DNA from 4 places in the Erwinia sp. AK-PDG3-5 genome. Region 3 is predicted to be linked to each of the others. Evidence: predicted binding sites of a transcription regulator. Region 3 holds the regulator's gene; each other region holds the start of a gene.

Region 1 (3,630 bases), 770 kb from region 3:
CTGCTGTGTTAAAGCATGCCGAAATTGACGGATATGGCCGCCATGCCGCCCGCCAGTGCCAGGCAGGAAGGTAACAGCAGGTAGTGACGCAGCCGTTTGTGATAGAGCATCGCCACGGTGGCCAACAGCGCAATCACCATGATCACCCGCCATTCGCTGAATGACAGTTTCATCAGGGCGATAAGCGGCATCACTGCACAGGGCAGCAACACGCCCCAGGCGCTATCCAGTTTTTTTCCGAACATCCAGCTTACCCCCCAAAGTCCACATGCGGTGACCATTGCTATCAGCATTGTCGTACCCACACCTTTTCAAATGATAATGATTACCAATAGCATATAAGAATATTTATCACTTTGCAGCATAATTTACCGTGCCGCTGTTGAAACTTTTCCCGCGCTGATGACACTCCGAATGTTAAGTGGTAAATTGGCCACGTTCACTATTAAGAAATTCCAAATAATAACAGAAAGAAACTATTCCACGCGCGAATGTAGTCCGCCAATTTAGGTTAATGGTGCGGGTTTATTCATTGCAGTCACGAGTAGAAAATAATGAAATTACAAAGCTATGATGAATTGCTTAACAGCAAGCATCGGCTGTCGCTGATGCTCTTTCTCTTTTTAAACACAGCAACGTCTTTATTTTGTTTATGTAGCACTAAAGGGAAACTGGGACAGGTTCAGTTTTCAATTCCCACGGTTGCCATCGCACTATTTTGTGCGGTGATAATCGCGTGGATGATTTTAAAGCCGTCAGGGAAATTTCCGATATTAAATCTGGTCGCGGTAATTACCGGCTTGCTGTGGACATGGCAAATTTACGATAAGTACGAAACGGTATTTTATTTCGACGGCAGCTTTTTAGTAATCAGTCTGATTAGCGTGTTTTTTATCAGTGCCATCGCGCTGGGCGACCATCTGCTGGCATTTTGTCTGCATACGGCTCCGCCTTCCGTCGCGGTGTTGGTGCTGGACCACGGGCAGAACACGCTGCTGATCCTGTTTACCATTGCGCTACCGTTGATTGGCTTTACCTTGCACCACCTGATGCAGCGCCGTAGGGACAACTTTACCCTGCGCCTGATGCGGCAGCTGTATGAAGAGAAAGAGACCTACAGCGACCTTAGCATGCTCGATCCGTTGACCGGCCTGTACAATCGCCGTGGGCTGAAAAACCGGCTGGAGAACATCCTCGAGAACCACGCGGGCAGCCATTTCGTGCTGCTGCTGGATATCGATAACTTCAAGGCCTACAACGATAACTACGGCCATGCGATGGGCGATCAGGCGTTGGCGCGCGTCTCGGTGGCGATTCGGGATGCGGTGCGTTCAAGGGACATCGTGACCCGCTATGGCGGCGAAGAGTTTCTGGTGCTGCTGACCAACGTCAATGAATCGATTGCCCGCAAGCTGTCGGAGCGCATTCGCCAGTACGTGCTGAACCTGGAGATCCCGCATTTGTTTAATGACCGGGTCGCTACCCACGTCACCATCAGCGCGGGGTTTGCGCCCTTAATCGAGGATGATTTCGATGCGGCGCTGGCCAATGCCGACCGTGCGCTATATCTGGCAAAAGGTCGTGGACGTAATACGATCCTCTCTTTTGAAGACATAACTAAAAGTCCGCTTTCCCACCCCGCAGACGCAATGTGATGTTTTTAACTGGCCCGGACGCCCGGGCCAATACTTTGAATTAATTTATCGCTCTCCTTAATACAAATCCCAGGCCTGACGGGTTTATTTGGCATAATCACTGCCGGATTTATTATTCATACATTAAGCCGATGAATGAAAAATTGTTGTTAATAAAAAACGACAATAATGTATTTTCCAGCGAAGGTGATCACAGGAAATAACCCAGCCATTGCTATTCCCTGTAATTGGAATTAACTCTACCGTTCTGGCTAATGCCCCGCTTATGGAATAAGCCGCTATTCCAACGTTGCACTATGCCTGTTTTTTCTTGCCCCCGTAATCCCTGCTGTTATTACGGCCAATACGCTCAAAATTCAGCCAGATTTCTTATCGATTGCCTTCAAGCCCCGGCGCACAATTTGCTGCTTGTTTGTGCGTATGGCCTCAGATAGAATCAAGAACGATTATCATTTGTTTTTGTATTCGGTTTACGCTGGAAATCCCATGGCCACCATCGTCCGTCAGGCAGTTGAGTATGGTTCACATCCGCTGATCTTTTTGCAGAGCAATCGTTCGCTGGCGTCTTCGCTGCGCGCCTTGTTCAGTGAACACCGTGCTTATTTCCTGGATAGCGTGAAGCTGGGGGAAGAAGCGCCCGCCAGCAGCATGACGCTGGACCGCTGGTCGACACCGGAGAATTTCGGCCGCCTTAACGCGCAGTACGGTGACTATATCTACCGTGAGCATGGCGAGATGGAACGCGAAAACAAGCCGCTGCAATCGCTGTGGGCGCAGTGGTATTTCGGCCTGGTGCTGCCGCCGATGATGATGGCACTGCTGATTGAAAACCGCCCGCTGGATTGCTCACCCGAGCATTGCCACGTTGAGTTCCATGAAACCGGCCGCCCGGCAACCTTCTGGTTTGACGTGCGCGAAGATGAAGAAGCCCGTTTCCTGAGCCCACAACGTCGTATGGATCGCCTGATCCACCAGCATCTGATCCCGGCGGTGCGCGCCATCGAGCAGCACGGTGATATCAACGGCAAGCTTATCTGGAACAACACCGGCTTCGCCGTGCACTGGTTCCTCGGTGAACTGGCTCCTCTGCTGGGCAAATCGCTGCACGCCGAACTCGAACACGCCTTCTTCTTCAGCAAAACCCTGCTGGACGGTTCCGACAACCCTTTCTATCGCACCATGCTCCCGCGCGACGGTGAAATGCAGCGACGTACCTGCTGCCAGCGCTATCGCCTGCCGGACGTTGAGCGCTGCGGAAACTGCACGCTAAGCTAAATTAACGCCTTCCCGTTTACAGTCAGTCTGCTCTGTGGCAACTTTATGCGCTTCGTTATGTGGGAGAAAAGCATGAGCCTGGAGTCTGTACGGCAGTTTTTTGCCGAGCGCGCCCCTGATATTGGCATTATCGAGCTGGCCGAGAGCACGGCAACGGTCGCTCTGGCGGCACGGGCGCACCATGTGGAGCCTGGCCAGATTGCCAAAACCCTGTCGCTGAAGGTGAAAGATCGGGTGGTATTAATTGTGACTCGCGGCGATGCCCGCCTGGATAACCGTAAGCTGAAAGCGACGCTGGGTGCCAAAGCGCGCATGCTCAGCACCGATGAAGTGGTGAACTGGACCGGTCATCCGGTCGGCGGCGTCTGCCCGTTCGGGCTGGAAACCCCTTTACAGATCCTGTGCGATATCTCGCTGAAGCGTTATGAAGAAGTGCTGCCTGCAGCCGGATCGATTAACAGTGCGGTGCGTATTTCGCCCGAGATGCTGGCGCAACTGACCGACGCCAAATGGGTCGACGTCTGCGAGATCCCTGCCTGACGGCAACAAAATAGGGCGGTTCTGAGAACCGCCCTTTTCGCTTACTCCCTTAGCGGGACTGTTCGCTCACCTTGCCGGGTGAGGACGATATCTCCACCCCGCGCGTTTCCCTGCCGAACGCCACCAACACACAGATCAACACCGCCACGGTGCCGGCGAC
Region 2 (3,630 bases), 2.3 Mb from region 3:
CCACGCTCCACGCCAGGATGCTGAAGATCGACAGCATGATTTTGCCGTCAGCCATACGGCCACCCGCCAGATTGCCAATCACCATGCCCAGACCAAAGGCAAACAGCACAAACGGCAGCCAGAAGGTGGAGAGATGCGCCGCCATGGTCAGGATTGGCGTGATATAGCTGATCACCGCAAACATGCCGCCAAAGCCAATCGCCGCAATCCCCAGCGTTAACCACAGGCGCAGGTTCGCCAGGCCACGGATCTCTTTCAACGGCGAGCTCTGCTCCCGCTCTTTCTGCACCGGGAACAGCTTGTAGATCAGCAGCGCATCAATCACGGTCAGCACCGAGACGCAGGCAAATGCCCAGCGCCAGTCGAGGTGTTCGCCGAGCATGGTCGCCGCCGGGTTACCCAGCAATGACGCCAGCGTCAGGCCCAACATCACTCTGCCCACCGCCTGTCCACGGCGATTCTCTTCCACCAGTGACGCCGCAGCCAGCGCGGCTACGCCAAGGAAAGCACCATGCGGCAGCCCGCTCAGGAAGCGGGAAATAACCAGCATATGCGCATTGCTGGCCAGCATGCTGCTGAGGTTGCCGACCAAAAACAGCGAGATGAAAATCATCAGCTGATGTTTACGGCACAAGCGCGCGGTGCTGAGGGAAAACAGCGGGGCGCCAACCACCACGCCGAGCGCGTAGTAGCTGATAAATTTGCTGCCTTCCGCCAGGCTGACGTTCATCGCGCTGGAAACCTGCGGCAGCAGTCCCATAATCACGAACTCACTCAGGCCGATGGCAAAGGCGCCCAGCGCAAGGGAAAAGAGCAGCGGGCCGACGCCACGCACGGGTGTAGCTGAATCTAACGTATCCATAGAAAAGGGTGCACTTAATTAACGATGAGAAGTTACTCCAGCCACAGGCGGGAGCGCAGGTCTTCAGGCAGGGCAGGTAAGTGAGGGGTGTTTCTTGTTATCGGGCCTGTTCCGGCCCTTGTGTCATCTTTCTGCCAGCAAGGGCAGTGATGCGGCGCTAAGTTTAGCGTGAAGCCGCCGGATGACACAAGGAGGACGCCGCCCGCGCAGGGGTTATTTCGTGTCGATATGTCCCAGTTCCCGCTCCGGGAAGCAGAAGTTCCGCACGCGCTGCTTCAACTCTTTGGCTTCCGGGAATCCGCCGTCGGCTTTACGGTCCCAGATAATGTGCTCATCAATCAAGATCTGATAAATGCCGCCGGTGCCGGGTACCAGGCTTACCGAGGCTAAATCGGTGCTGAACGTATGCAGTAATTCTTGCGCCATCCAGCCGGCACGCAGCAGCCAGTTGCACTGCGAGCAGTAGTGAATGGTGATGGCAGGAGCGGTTTTCATTGCGATGTCCTTCTCTAAAAACAGGCGATCATCTTCCGGCGTCGATTGCTTCACTGTCAAGTGGGCGTTGCTGACGCTTTATTTACATTGTGAATTAATTGTGGAGGTTGTTGATATAGAGAATCGATCTCATTATCATTCGCATTTGGCAGTCGTCATGGAATGACCTACATAGCGCCGGATGCGTATGGAGTTTTCGCAATCTTGTTGGATTGCGGCCGCAATGTATGAGTCGATACTAATAAAGAATAAAGGCTTACTAAATGCGCAAATCTTTCAATTCTCAGGGCTTTATCCAGAAGTCCGTGCTGTTCGGCACGCTGGTTACCACCGGTTTTAGCATCGCTGCTGAAACACGCACCACCGCACCACTTCCTGAAGCCAGCACCTCTGGCACGCCGCTGGCGATCTCCGGCAAGAAAAGCCAGTCGGAAGCTGTTATGACGGTCACCGCGCCCGAACCGGAAAAACAGGCGGGCAGCAAAACCACCATCACCGCCGCAGAAATGCAGCAAAAGGGCACCAACGACTTTGGCTCGGTGATGCGCTATGAGCCGTTAATCAGCGCCACCGGCGTCAGCGGCGGATCGTCCGCAGGCAAAAGCGGCTTCGACCGCAGCGGCTATACCGGCTACAACATTCGTGGTCTGGAAAGCAACCGGGTGGGACTGGATGTGGACGGCATTCCGCAGCCGGATGCCACCGGCCGCAGCTACGTCAGCCGCGCCGGATTAAACACCTTCGGCATTGGCCGTGACTATCTCGATCCCTATATGTACGGTCAGGTAGACATTGAATCCGGTGCAACCTCAACGGCGACGGCCAATACCGCCATTGGCGGCGCGGTCTCCTTCCAGCCGAAATCCGCCGACGATTACCTGTCGCCGTACAAAGCCACCTACTTTGGTTATCAGTCTGATTACGACTCGGCCAACCGCAGCTGGCATAACGGCATTACCGCCGCCGCCGGCGACGAAACGCTGCGGGGCGTGTTTGTTTACAGCCGCCGTGATGGCCAGCAAACCCGTAATAACAGCGGCACCATCGATGCCTATCCGGCCAACTGGCACTCCAACGCGTTGATGACCTCGGCGATCTGGCAGCCGAATGACGAGCACAAGCTGACCGGTACCGTCGATTATTACGACAAGACCAACCACACCCATTACGACACCTGGAACTCGGCGGGCAGCAGCATTCTCGGCACCTCGCAACAGCAGAGTAATACCCGCCGCTGGGGCGTCAGCCTGAAGGATGAGTGGACGCCAGCCAATGCGTTTATCGATTCCCTTAGCAATAAAGTCTATTACCAGCAGACCCAGGCGCACGACAATACCTGGATGCCAATCAGCACCAGCAGCAAAGAGCGCGTTTACTCGAACTACGATGTGGATACTTACGGCTTCGAAACCCAGCTGAGCAAGGCGCTGGGTCGCCATGAGTTGAGTGCCGGTCTGAACGGCCGCATTACCGAGACGAAGCGTCCATTCCGTGAGGATCCGACCCCAAGCGCCTGGTCGGTGATCATGCAGCCGGAGTCCGACAGCCGCAGCTATGCGCTGGGTGCCTTTGTGCAGGATGCGATCCAGTTCGATCTGGATGGTCATGGCTTCTCTATCGTGCCGGGCGTGCGTGTGGCGCATCAGACCACCAAGCCACAGAACCTCTCCAGCCTGACCACCGGCAGCACCGTGCTGGACGAGTCCGAACTGAACACTCTGTATGGCAAAGAGAATTCGGATACCCAGGTTCTGCCATCGTTGAGCTTCAACTACGACATTACGCCATCGCTGATGACCTATGTTCAATACAAGCGCGGCGCGCAATTCCCTAACGCCAGCCAGCTGTACGGCTCGTGGAATCTCGGTTCAAGCTATGCCGGTACCGCGCAGTACGCGTTGATTGGTAACAGCGATCTGAAAACCGAAACCAGTAACAACCTGGAATGGGGCATGAAAGGGCAGGTGGTGGATGGCATCACGCTGAAAACCGCCGTGTTCTACAACACCTACGAAAACTTTATTGCCTATACGCGTTATACCCGCGCCGGCAGCCCTGCCCGCTTTACCAACGTGCCGTCCAATATCTACACTGTTTACCAGGCAGAAAACCGCGATAAGGCCTATATCTATGGCGGTGAAGTGACCACCAAAGTGAACTTTGGCACCTGGTTTGAACAGGTTAACGGCCTGAGCGCCACCTTCGCACTGGGTTACAGCGAAGGTAAATCGAAGTCCAGCTACTCCGGCGACAGCTATGTCGATCTGGACAGC
Region 3 (3,630 bases):
GGTGAAATTCAGGCGATGCATAACGCCGCCGGACAGCCGCTGAAGACCTGGCATTTCGGCGGGGATGAAGCCAAAAATATTCGCTTAGGATCCGGCTATTCGGATAAGAACACTCCCGTTGCAGGCACCGGTTTACTGGACTTAAGCCAGCAAGATAAGCCGTGGGCAAAATCTCAGGTCTGCCAGGTGATGATTGAAGAAGGAAAGATCGAAGACCTGGATCATCTGCCGAGCGACTTTGCCCTAAACGTCAGCAAGCAGGTTAAGGCACACGGTATCGGCAAGATGCACGCCTGGCAGGATGGTATTAAAGACGCTATAAATGCCAAAGCCTTTGCAACGGACAGGGTTGCGGTCAACTTCTGGGATACGCTGTTTTGGGGCGGTTTTGATTCTGCCAATGACTGGGCAAGCAAAGGTTATGACGTGATCGTCTCCAATCCGGATTACCTGTATCTCGATTTTCCTGCCGAGGTGAATCCGCTGGAGCGGGGATACTACTGGGGAACACGCTTTACCGATGAACGAAAAATCTTCCACTTCGCGCCGGATAACTTGCCACAAAACGCCGAGACTTCCGTCGATCGCGACGGCAAACCCTTCACGGCTAAAACTGACAAGCCCTGGCCCGGCGCTCACGGCATCTCCGCTCAACTGTGGAGTGAAACCACCCGTACCGACGCGCAGGTGGAGTACAAGCTTTTCCCTCGCATTCTTTCCGTGGCTGAACGCGCCTGGCACCGCGCAGCCTGGGAGCAGGATTATAAAGCCGGCAAAGAGTATACCGGCGGCAAAACTCGCTTTGTTGACCAGCAGGCTCAGCTGAAGGACTGGCAGCGGTTTGCCAATCTTCTGGGGCAACATGAGTTGGCAAAACTGGATAAAGCCGGCATTGCCTATCGCTTGCCGATACCCGGTGGGGTGGTGCAGGACGGGAAGCTGATGGTCAATACCGAGTTACCGGGCTTAGCCGTTGAGTACAGCCTGGACGAAGGGGCGACCTGGCAGCAGTGGCAGGCGGATCAACCGCCGGCGGCGGCGGGTAAGGTTTTGCTGCGTACGCGCAGTCCTGATGGTCTGCGCGTCAGCCGGACGGAAACGCTGTAACGGGTCTACAGGCAAAAAAAAACCGGTGAAAGATCACCGGTTTTTTGCTGTTAGTGTAGATTACTTGTCGTGCAGCGTCTCATCTTCACGGCAGTCACCGGTTGAGCAGTGACCATAAAGGTACAGGCTGTGGTTACTGAGTTTGATGCCGTGGCGCGTGGCAATATCACGCTGGCGAGCTTCGATGTTTTCATCACGGAACTCGATCACCTTGCCACAATCCAGGCAAATCAGATGATCGTGGTGATGCTGCTGAGTCAGTTCGAAAACGGATTTACCACCTTCGAAATTATGACGGGTAACGATCCCGGCATCATCAAATTGGTTAAGAACGCGGTAAACCGTCGCCAGACCAATCTCTTCGCCCATGTCAATCAGACGCTTATACAAGTCTTCCGCACTGACGTGATGGCCCTCAGGTTCCTGAAGTACTTCCAGAATTTTAAGTCGTGGAAGCGTGACTTTCAGGCCGGCCTTCTTTAATGCGGTGTTATTGTCAGTCATGCGGATATTGTCCTGTTACTTTGCTAGTCACTTTGTGGCTGAAAAGCCCTGAACATCGGTCGTCGCGAAAAGCCAAACGTCTCATTATAGAACTGATATTTCGAAATGAACACCGCTGATGCATCTCAATCAAGGGAGGTAAGGAGAAGAGTCGTTACGTCCGTGAGAGCAAGCGGTTGGGCTAACATTTCGCTCTGCCTCATCATAGTCGCTATTAGAGCGAAAGGCGCTGAGAAAGCGGGTGACCGATGGCGATATTTTACAGATTTGCAGATGAAAGTTACAAAAATGTGTCTATTACTTCTATAGAAAAAACCACTGGCCTGATGTGAGATACCTCCCAATCAGGCCGGTCTGATTACGCTTCCAGGATTTCTTTCAGCTGGAGCTCGTCATAAATCTGTTTGACCCACTGCTCGGTGCGCTCACTGGTGAGTTCTGGCTGACGATCTTCGTCAATAGCCAGACCGAGGAAGTGCTTATCATCCGCCAGCCCTTTCGAGGCTTCAAAATGGTAGCCTTCAGTTGGCCAGTGGCCGACGATCACCGCGCCTTTAGGCTCAATAATGTCGCGGATGGTGCCCATCGCGTCACAGAAGTACTCAGCGTAATCTTCCTGATCGCCACAGCCGAACAGCGCAACAAGCTTGCCGTTGAAATCAATTTCTTCCAACGTCGGGAAGAAATCATCCCAGTCGCACTGCGCTTCGCCGTAGTACCAGGTTGGGATACCGAGCAGCAGAATATCAAAGGCTTCAAGGTCTTCTTTGCTGCTTTTAGCGATATCATGAACTTCAGCCACCTCTTTACCGAGCTGCTTTTGGATCACTTTTGCAATGTTTTCTGTATTGCCCGTATCGCTGCCAAAGAAAATGCCTACGATTGCCATGACTTACTAACCTCTTGAAACGTATTGATAGGGTAAAGGCTGCTTATTACAGATACCGGCAATGATAGCAGACAGCTACAGGGGGATAAATGAGTAATCCGCCTGCTTTTGTCGCTTTGTGCTTCACCGGGGGGGGCTGAAAGCGCCTGTTCAGCGGTCCCGATCGGCCAACTGCGCCATGACCATTTCTTCAATCAGCTCGCTGCGGCTCATATTACGCTGCTCGGCAAGCTGGTTCAGAGCATCAACCGCGTCACTGTTCATTTTCAGTTCAACGCGCTTCAGCCCGCGCACCTTATCGCGCTTGAGCTGGTTGCGTTTGTTGATACGCAGCTGCTCATCACGCGTCAGCGGATTGGTTTTTGGTCGTCCCGGGCGACGGTCATCTGCGAACAGATCGATCGTGGTGCGGTCCGTGTTTTCTTTTGCCATAGAATCGTGATACTGAAAGGCTGGAGTTCTGATGGTTCAGGCCTGATGTCGGCTGAAATTCGTGCAGCGACAGATTTTTAGCGCGCCATCATACCCCAGCGAAAGTCATGACGACAATGATTTAGCCATCTCAGGATATAATTGTTTTTACAGCGCAAAAAAACGGCGGATTGCGCGCAAAACAGCATCAGGTTTCTCGGCATGGACCCAGTGTCCGGCACCGTTGACCACATGCGCGCGGGCTTTGGGAAACTGAGCCAGCAGGGCATCACGATATTCATCGGCCAGGTAGGGGGAACGTTCGCCGCGAATAAACAGCGCGGGATGCTCCCAGGCCGGAACCGGCTGCCAGCCAATAATCCGATCGTAGCACTGCCACAGCACCGGCACGTTAAACCGCCATTCCCCTTGCTGAAAGGATTTCAGCAGAAACTGAATCACGCCTTCTTCTTCTATTGTTTCACGCATCAGCGCTGCGGCATCGCTGCGTTGCGTAATGCCTGCTGCGGTGACCGCCTTCAGGGCCGCAAAAATCGTATCGTGATGGCGGGTCGGATAAGCGACCGGTGCCATATCGATAACCACCAGCTGCTCGATGCGTTCTGGCGCCAGCGCGGTTAACGCCATCGCCACTTTTCCGCCCATCGAATGTCCGATGACCGCGACCCGGTCAATCCCTTCGGCATCCAGCGTTTCCA
Region 4 (3,630 bases), 1.9 Mb from region 3:
GGTCTGCTGGACGTGTTGATAAAAGAAGGCGTCGGCAGCATCGCCTTCTCCCCGCTGGCAGGCGGCGTGTTGACCGACCGCTACCTGAACGGTATCCCGGAAGACTCGCGCGCGGCCAGCGGCAGCCAGTTCCTCAGCGGCGACCAGCTAACCCCGGAGAAAATGGAAAAGGTGCGTCAGCTGAATGCGATGGCGCAGGAGCGTGGGCAGAAACTGTCTCAGATGGCGCTGGCTTGGGTACTGCGGGAAAACCGCGTGACCTCGGTGCTGATTGGTGCCAGTAAAACCAGCCAGATTGATGATGCGGTTGGCATGCTGCAGAAGCGTGATTTCAGCCAGGCTGAACTGCAAAAAATCAGCAGCATCCTCGGCTAAACCCGTCCCGCCGCGCCCTGCGGCGGGATCTCTCCAGATAAATCTCAAATCCCCCCGGCAGGCAGTTTTTCGGAATCTCCCAGGCGAAACGGCAGCAAACTCTTTATAATCTTGGCTGCACAGCGGAGCAGGTGAGCCGTTGATAAGGAGATCCAATGAAACGTTTATTACTTGTTGCCACCTTAGTGGCAAGTTTATCCCCGTTGGCAATGCACACAGCGCAGGCTGACAACGCAAATATCACCTTAGCTCCTGGCGTCTCGTTACATATTGGTGACCGCGATCCGCGCGGTAATTACTGGGACGGCGGCCGCTGGCGCGATGGGCACTACTGGCGCAGCAACTACCGTTATGATGAAGGCCGCTGGTGGCGACACGAGCAGTGGCGCAGGCATGAAGAGATGCGCCGCCGTCACGAATGGGAGCGGGAACGCAGATGGCACGATCGCGAACGTCATCGCGAATACCGTCATCATGAAAGAGAGCGCCATCACGACCACGATCATCGCCATTAAGCGATCAAAAAAGCCGGCCTGCTCAGGTCGGCTTTTTTATCGCCTGCACAGTAATGAAGTCGGCTTACAACCCCATGGCCATCGCCACCAGCAGATACAGATTCAGCGCTACCACCACCAGCACAATCACCTTGCCTGCCAGCTGCATCGGGCGCGAGTTTACCATATCGCCCATCAGCTCGCGGTTGCCGGTAAAGGTCAGCAGCGGGATTAACGCCAGCGCGATACCGAAGCTCAGCAGCACCTGGCTCATCACCAGGATACGTGTCGGCTCCCATCCGGCAAGGATCACGATAAAGGAAGGCAGCATGGTCACCACGCGGCGTACCAGAATCGGAATGTGAATATGGACGAAGCCCTGCATCACCACCTGACCGGCCATAGTGCCCACCACGGTGGAAGAGAGTCCGGCCGCCAGCAGGCTCAGACCAAACACCAGAGCCGCTGCGCGACCCAGCAATGGGTCCAGCGTCAGGTAAGCCTGATCCAGATCGGCAATGCCGGTATGACCGCTAAAGTGGAACGCCGCCGCCGCCGTGGCCATCATCGCCAGATTAACGAAGCCAGCAATGGTCATCGCAATCGCTACATCCAGCTTGGTTGACGAGTAGCGTTGTTCACGCGAGCCGCCGTCGGGATTTTGCGTTAACGAGGAGTGCAGGTAGATCACGTGCGGCATAATTGTCGCGCCCAGCACGCCCGCCGCCAGTAACACCGCATCGGCGGTTGGCAGCGAAGGCACGGCCAGCCCCTGCATCAAATCGGTAATTTTTGGCTGTGAGAAGAACAGTTCAATGACGTAGGCCGCCGCGACAAACAGCAGCAGGCCACCAATCACCAGTTCCAGCGGCTTTTTACCGTGGCTTTGCAGCATCAGGATTAGGAAGGTGACCACGCCGGTGAGCACCGCGCCCTGCAGCAGGCTGACGCCGAAAATCAGCTTAAAGCCAATCGCCGCCCCGATAAATTCCGCCAGGTCGGTGGCCATAGCAATGATCTCGGCCTGAACCCAGTAAAACCAGACCGCCGGACGCGGAAACCGATCGCGGATATGTTCAGCGAGGTTTTTCCCGGTGGCGATGCCGAGTTTGGCAGACATCAGCTGGATCACCATCGCCATAATGTTGGCCCACACCACCACCCACAGCAGCGTGTAGCCATAAGAGGCGCCGGCCTGAATATTGGTGGCAAAATTGCCGGGATCGATATAACCGATAGCCGCGATAAACGCAGGGCCCATCAACGCAAATTTGATTTTGCGCGATCCGCGAACCGTTTGTTCTACTGTGCGGCCTTCAAACATAGTTATTCCCCTAAACACCTGAAGAGATCATTGTCTTTTAAATGATAATGATTATCAAGCGCATTTGAATGGGTTTTGCATATCGCTCTGATAGCCAGTACTAAGAAATATAGCAAAGGCTATACCTTGATTTCAAACTACTCCATAGCTAAAAAATGAGCAATCACTTTTCGTGCGCCGGTAAAAGCTTAACCTTCCGATGCGTGGGGTGTTTTTTTAAACAGTATCAGGATGTGATCAATCAGGGGATTCTGTCGGGAAGGGTGATAGGTAATTGTTATATTGTGTTCTAGATCTCGTTTTTCAGTTTCTTGTTACATAGAATGTGCAGCGAAATATAACATCCTTCAAAAATGGAGCACACATGTCAGGCATTTTTCATTTTGCTTTGGCGCTGGTGATGGTAGCCGTGCTGGCCTTACTGGTTAGCACCGATCGGAAAAACATCCGCGTACGTTTTATTATACAGCTTCTGGTTATCGAAGTGCTGCTTGCGTGGTTCTTCCTTAACTCTGAAGTGGGTCTTGGCTTCGTTAAAGGGTTTGCGGGTCTGTTCGACAAATTGCTGAGCTATGCAGCACAAGGGACTAATTTCGTTTTCGGCAACATGAGTGATAAAGGCCTGGCATTCTTCTGGCTCAATGTTCTTTGCCCTATCGTGTTTATATCTGCGCTGATCGGGATTTTGCAGCACTTCCGTATCCTGCCGATTGTGATTCGCGCCATCGGTACCGTGCTGTCAAAAATCAACGGCATGGGCAAGCTGGAATCTTTTAACGCCGTGAGCTCGCTGATTTTAGGTCAGTCAGAGAACTTCATTGCCTACAAAGATATCCTTGGAAAAATGTCTCAGCGCCGCATGTACACCATGGCGGCAACGGCGATGTCTACCGTATCAATGTCAATTGTGGGCGCGTACATGACCATGATTGATCCGAAATACGTGGTGGCCGCGCTGGTACTGAACATGTTCAGCACCTTTATTGTGCTGTCGATCATCAACCCGTACAGCGTCGACAGCGAAGAAGAATTGACGCTGGGCGATCTGCACAAAGGGCAGAGCTTCTTTGAGATGCTGGGTGAATACATCCTGGCCGGTTTCAAAGTGGCGGTGATCGTCGCGGCGATGCTGATTGGCTTTATTGCGCTTATTTCAGCGATTAATGCCCTGTTCGATTTTGTCTTCGGCATCAGCTTCCAGGGGGTGCTGGGTTACGTCTTCTACCCGTTTGCCTGGGTTATGGGCGTGCCAGCAGGTGAAGCGCTGAAAGTGGGCAGCATCATGGCAACCAAACTGGTTTCTAACGAGTTTGTGGCGATGATGGATCTGCAGAAAGTGGCGGCTGAACTGTCACCACGCGGCGTCGGCATCCTCTCCGTGTTCCTGGTCTCTTTTGCGAACTTCTCGTCTATCGGGATTGTGGCAGGCGCGATCAA

Evidence for each region. Region 3 encodes Fur, which represses iron uptake genes when iron is present. Its sites were predicted from a motif close to ATAATAATGAGAACNACTATCAA; they were not measured.
Region 1: the regulator Fur is predicted to act here: its motif matches at 2,086-2,108, upstream of fhuF (siderophore-iron reductase FhuF).
Region 2: the regulator Fur is predicted to act here: its motif matches at 1,474-1,496, upstream of AC1UKS_RS03815 (TonB-dependent receptor domain-containing protein).
Region 4: the regulator Fur is predicted to act here: its motif matches at 2,229-2,251, upstream of AC1UKS_RS06460 (Nramp family divalent metal transporter).

Annotation. Positions count from the first base shown of each region.
Region 1 covers NZ_CM165967.1:4,092,196-4,095,825, forward strand. The annotation lists gene AC1UKS_RS19030 (DUF1435 domain-containing protein) at 9-293, opposite strand; gene AC1UKS_RS19035 (GGDEF domain-containing protein) at 555-1,655, shown strand; gene fhuF (siderophore-iron reductase FhuF) at 2,142-2,930, shown strand; gene AC1UKS_RS19045 (YbaK/EbsC family protein) at 3,003-3,470, shown strand; gene AC1UKS_RS19050 (MFS transporter) at 3,520-3,630, opposite strand, start outside.
Region 2 covers NZ_CM165967.1:830,727-834,356, forward strand. The annotation lists gene AC1UKS_RS03805 (MFS transporter) at 1-862, opposite strand, end outside; gene AC1UKS_RS03810 (Rdx family protein) at 1,076-1,357, opposite strand; gene AC1UKS_RS03815 (TonB-dependent receptor domain-containing protein) at 1,621-3,630, shown strand, end outside.
Region 3 covers NZ_CM165967.1:3,318,883-3,322,512, reverse strand. The annotation lists gene AC1UKS_RS15405 (beta-N-acetylhexosaminidase) at 1-1,107, shown strand, start outside; gene fur (ferric iron uptake transcriptional regulator) at 1,168-1,611, opposite strand; gene fldA (flavodoxin FldA) at 1,970-2,500, opposite strand; gene ybfE (LexA regulated protein) at 2,651-2,932, opposite strand; gene ybfF (esterase) at 3,080-3,630, opposite strand, start outside.
Region 4 covers NZ_CM165967.1:1,408,922-1,412,551, reverse strand. The annotation lists gene mgrA (L-glyceraldehyde 3-phosphate reductase) at 1-375, shown strand, start outside; gene AC1UKS_RS06465 (DUF2502 domain-containing protein) at 531-890, shown strand; gene AC1UKS_RS06460 (Nramp family divalent metal transporter) at 955-2,193, opposite strand; gene AC1UKS_RS06455 (NupC/NupG family nucleoside CNT transporter) at 2,558-3,630, shown strand, end outside.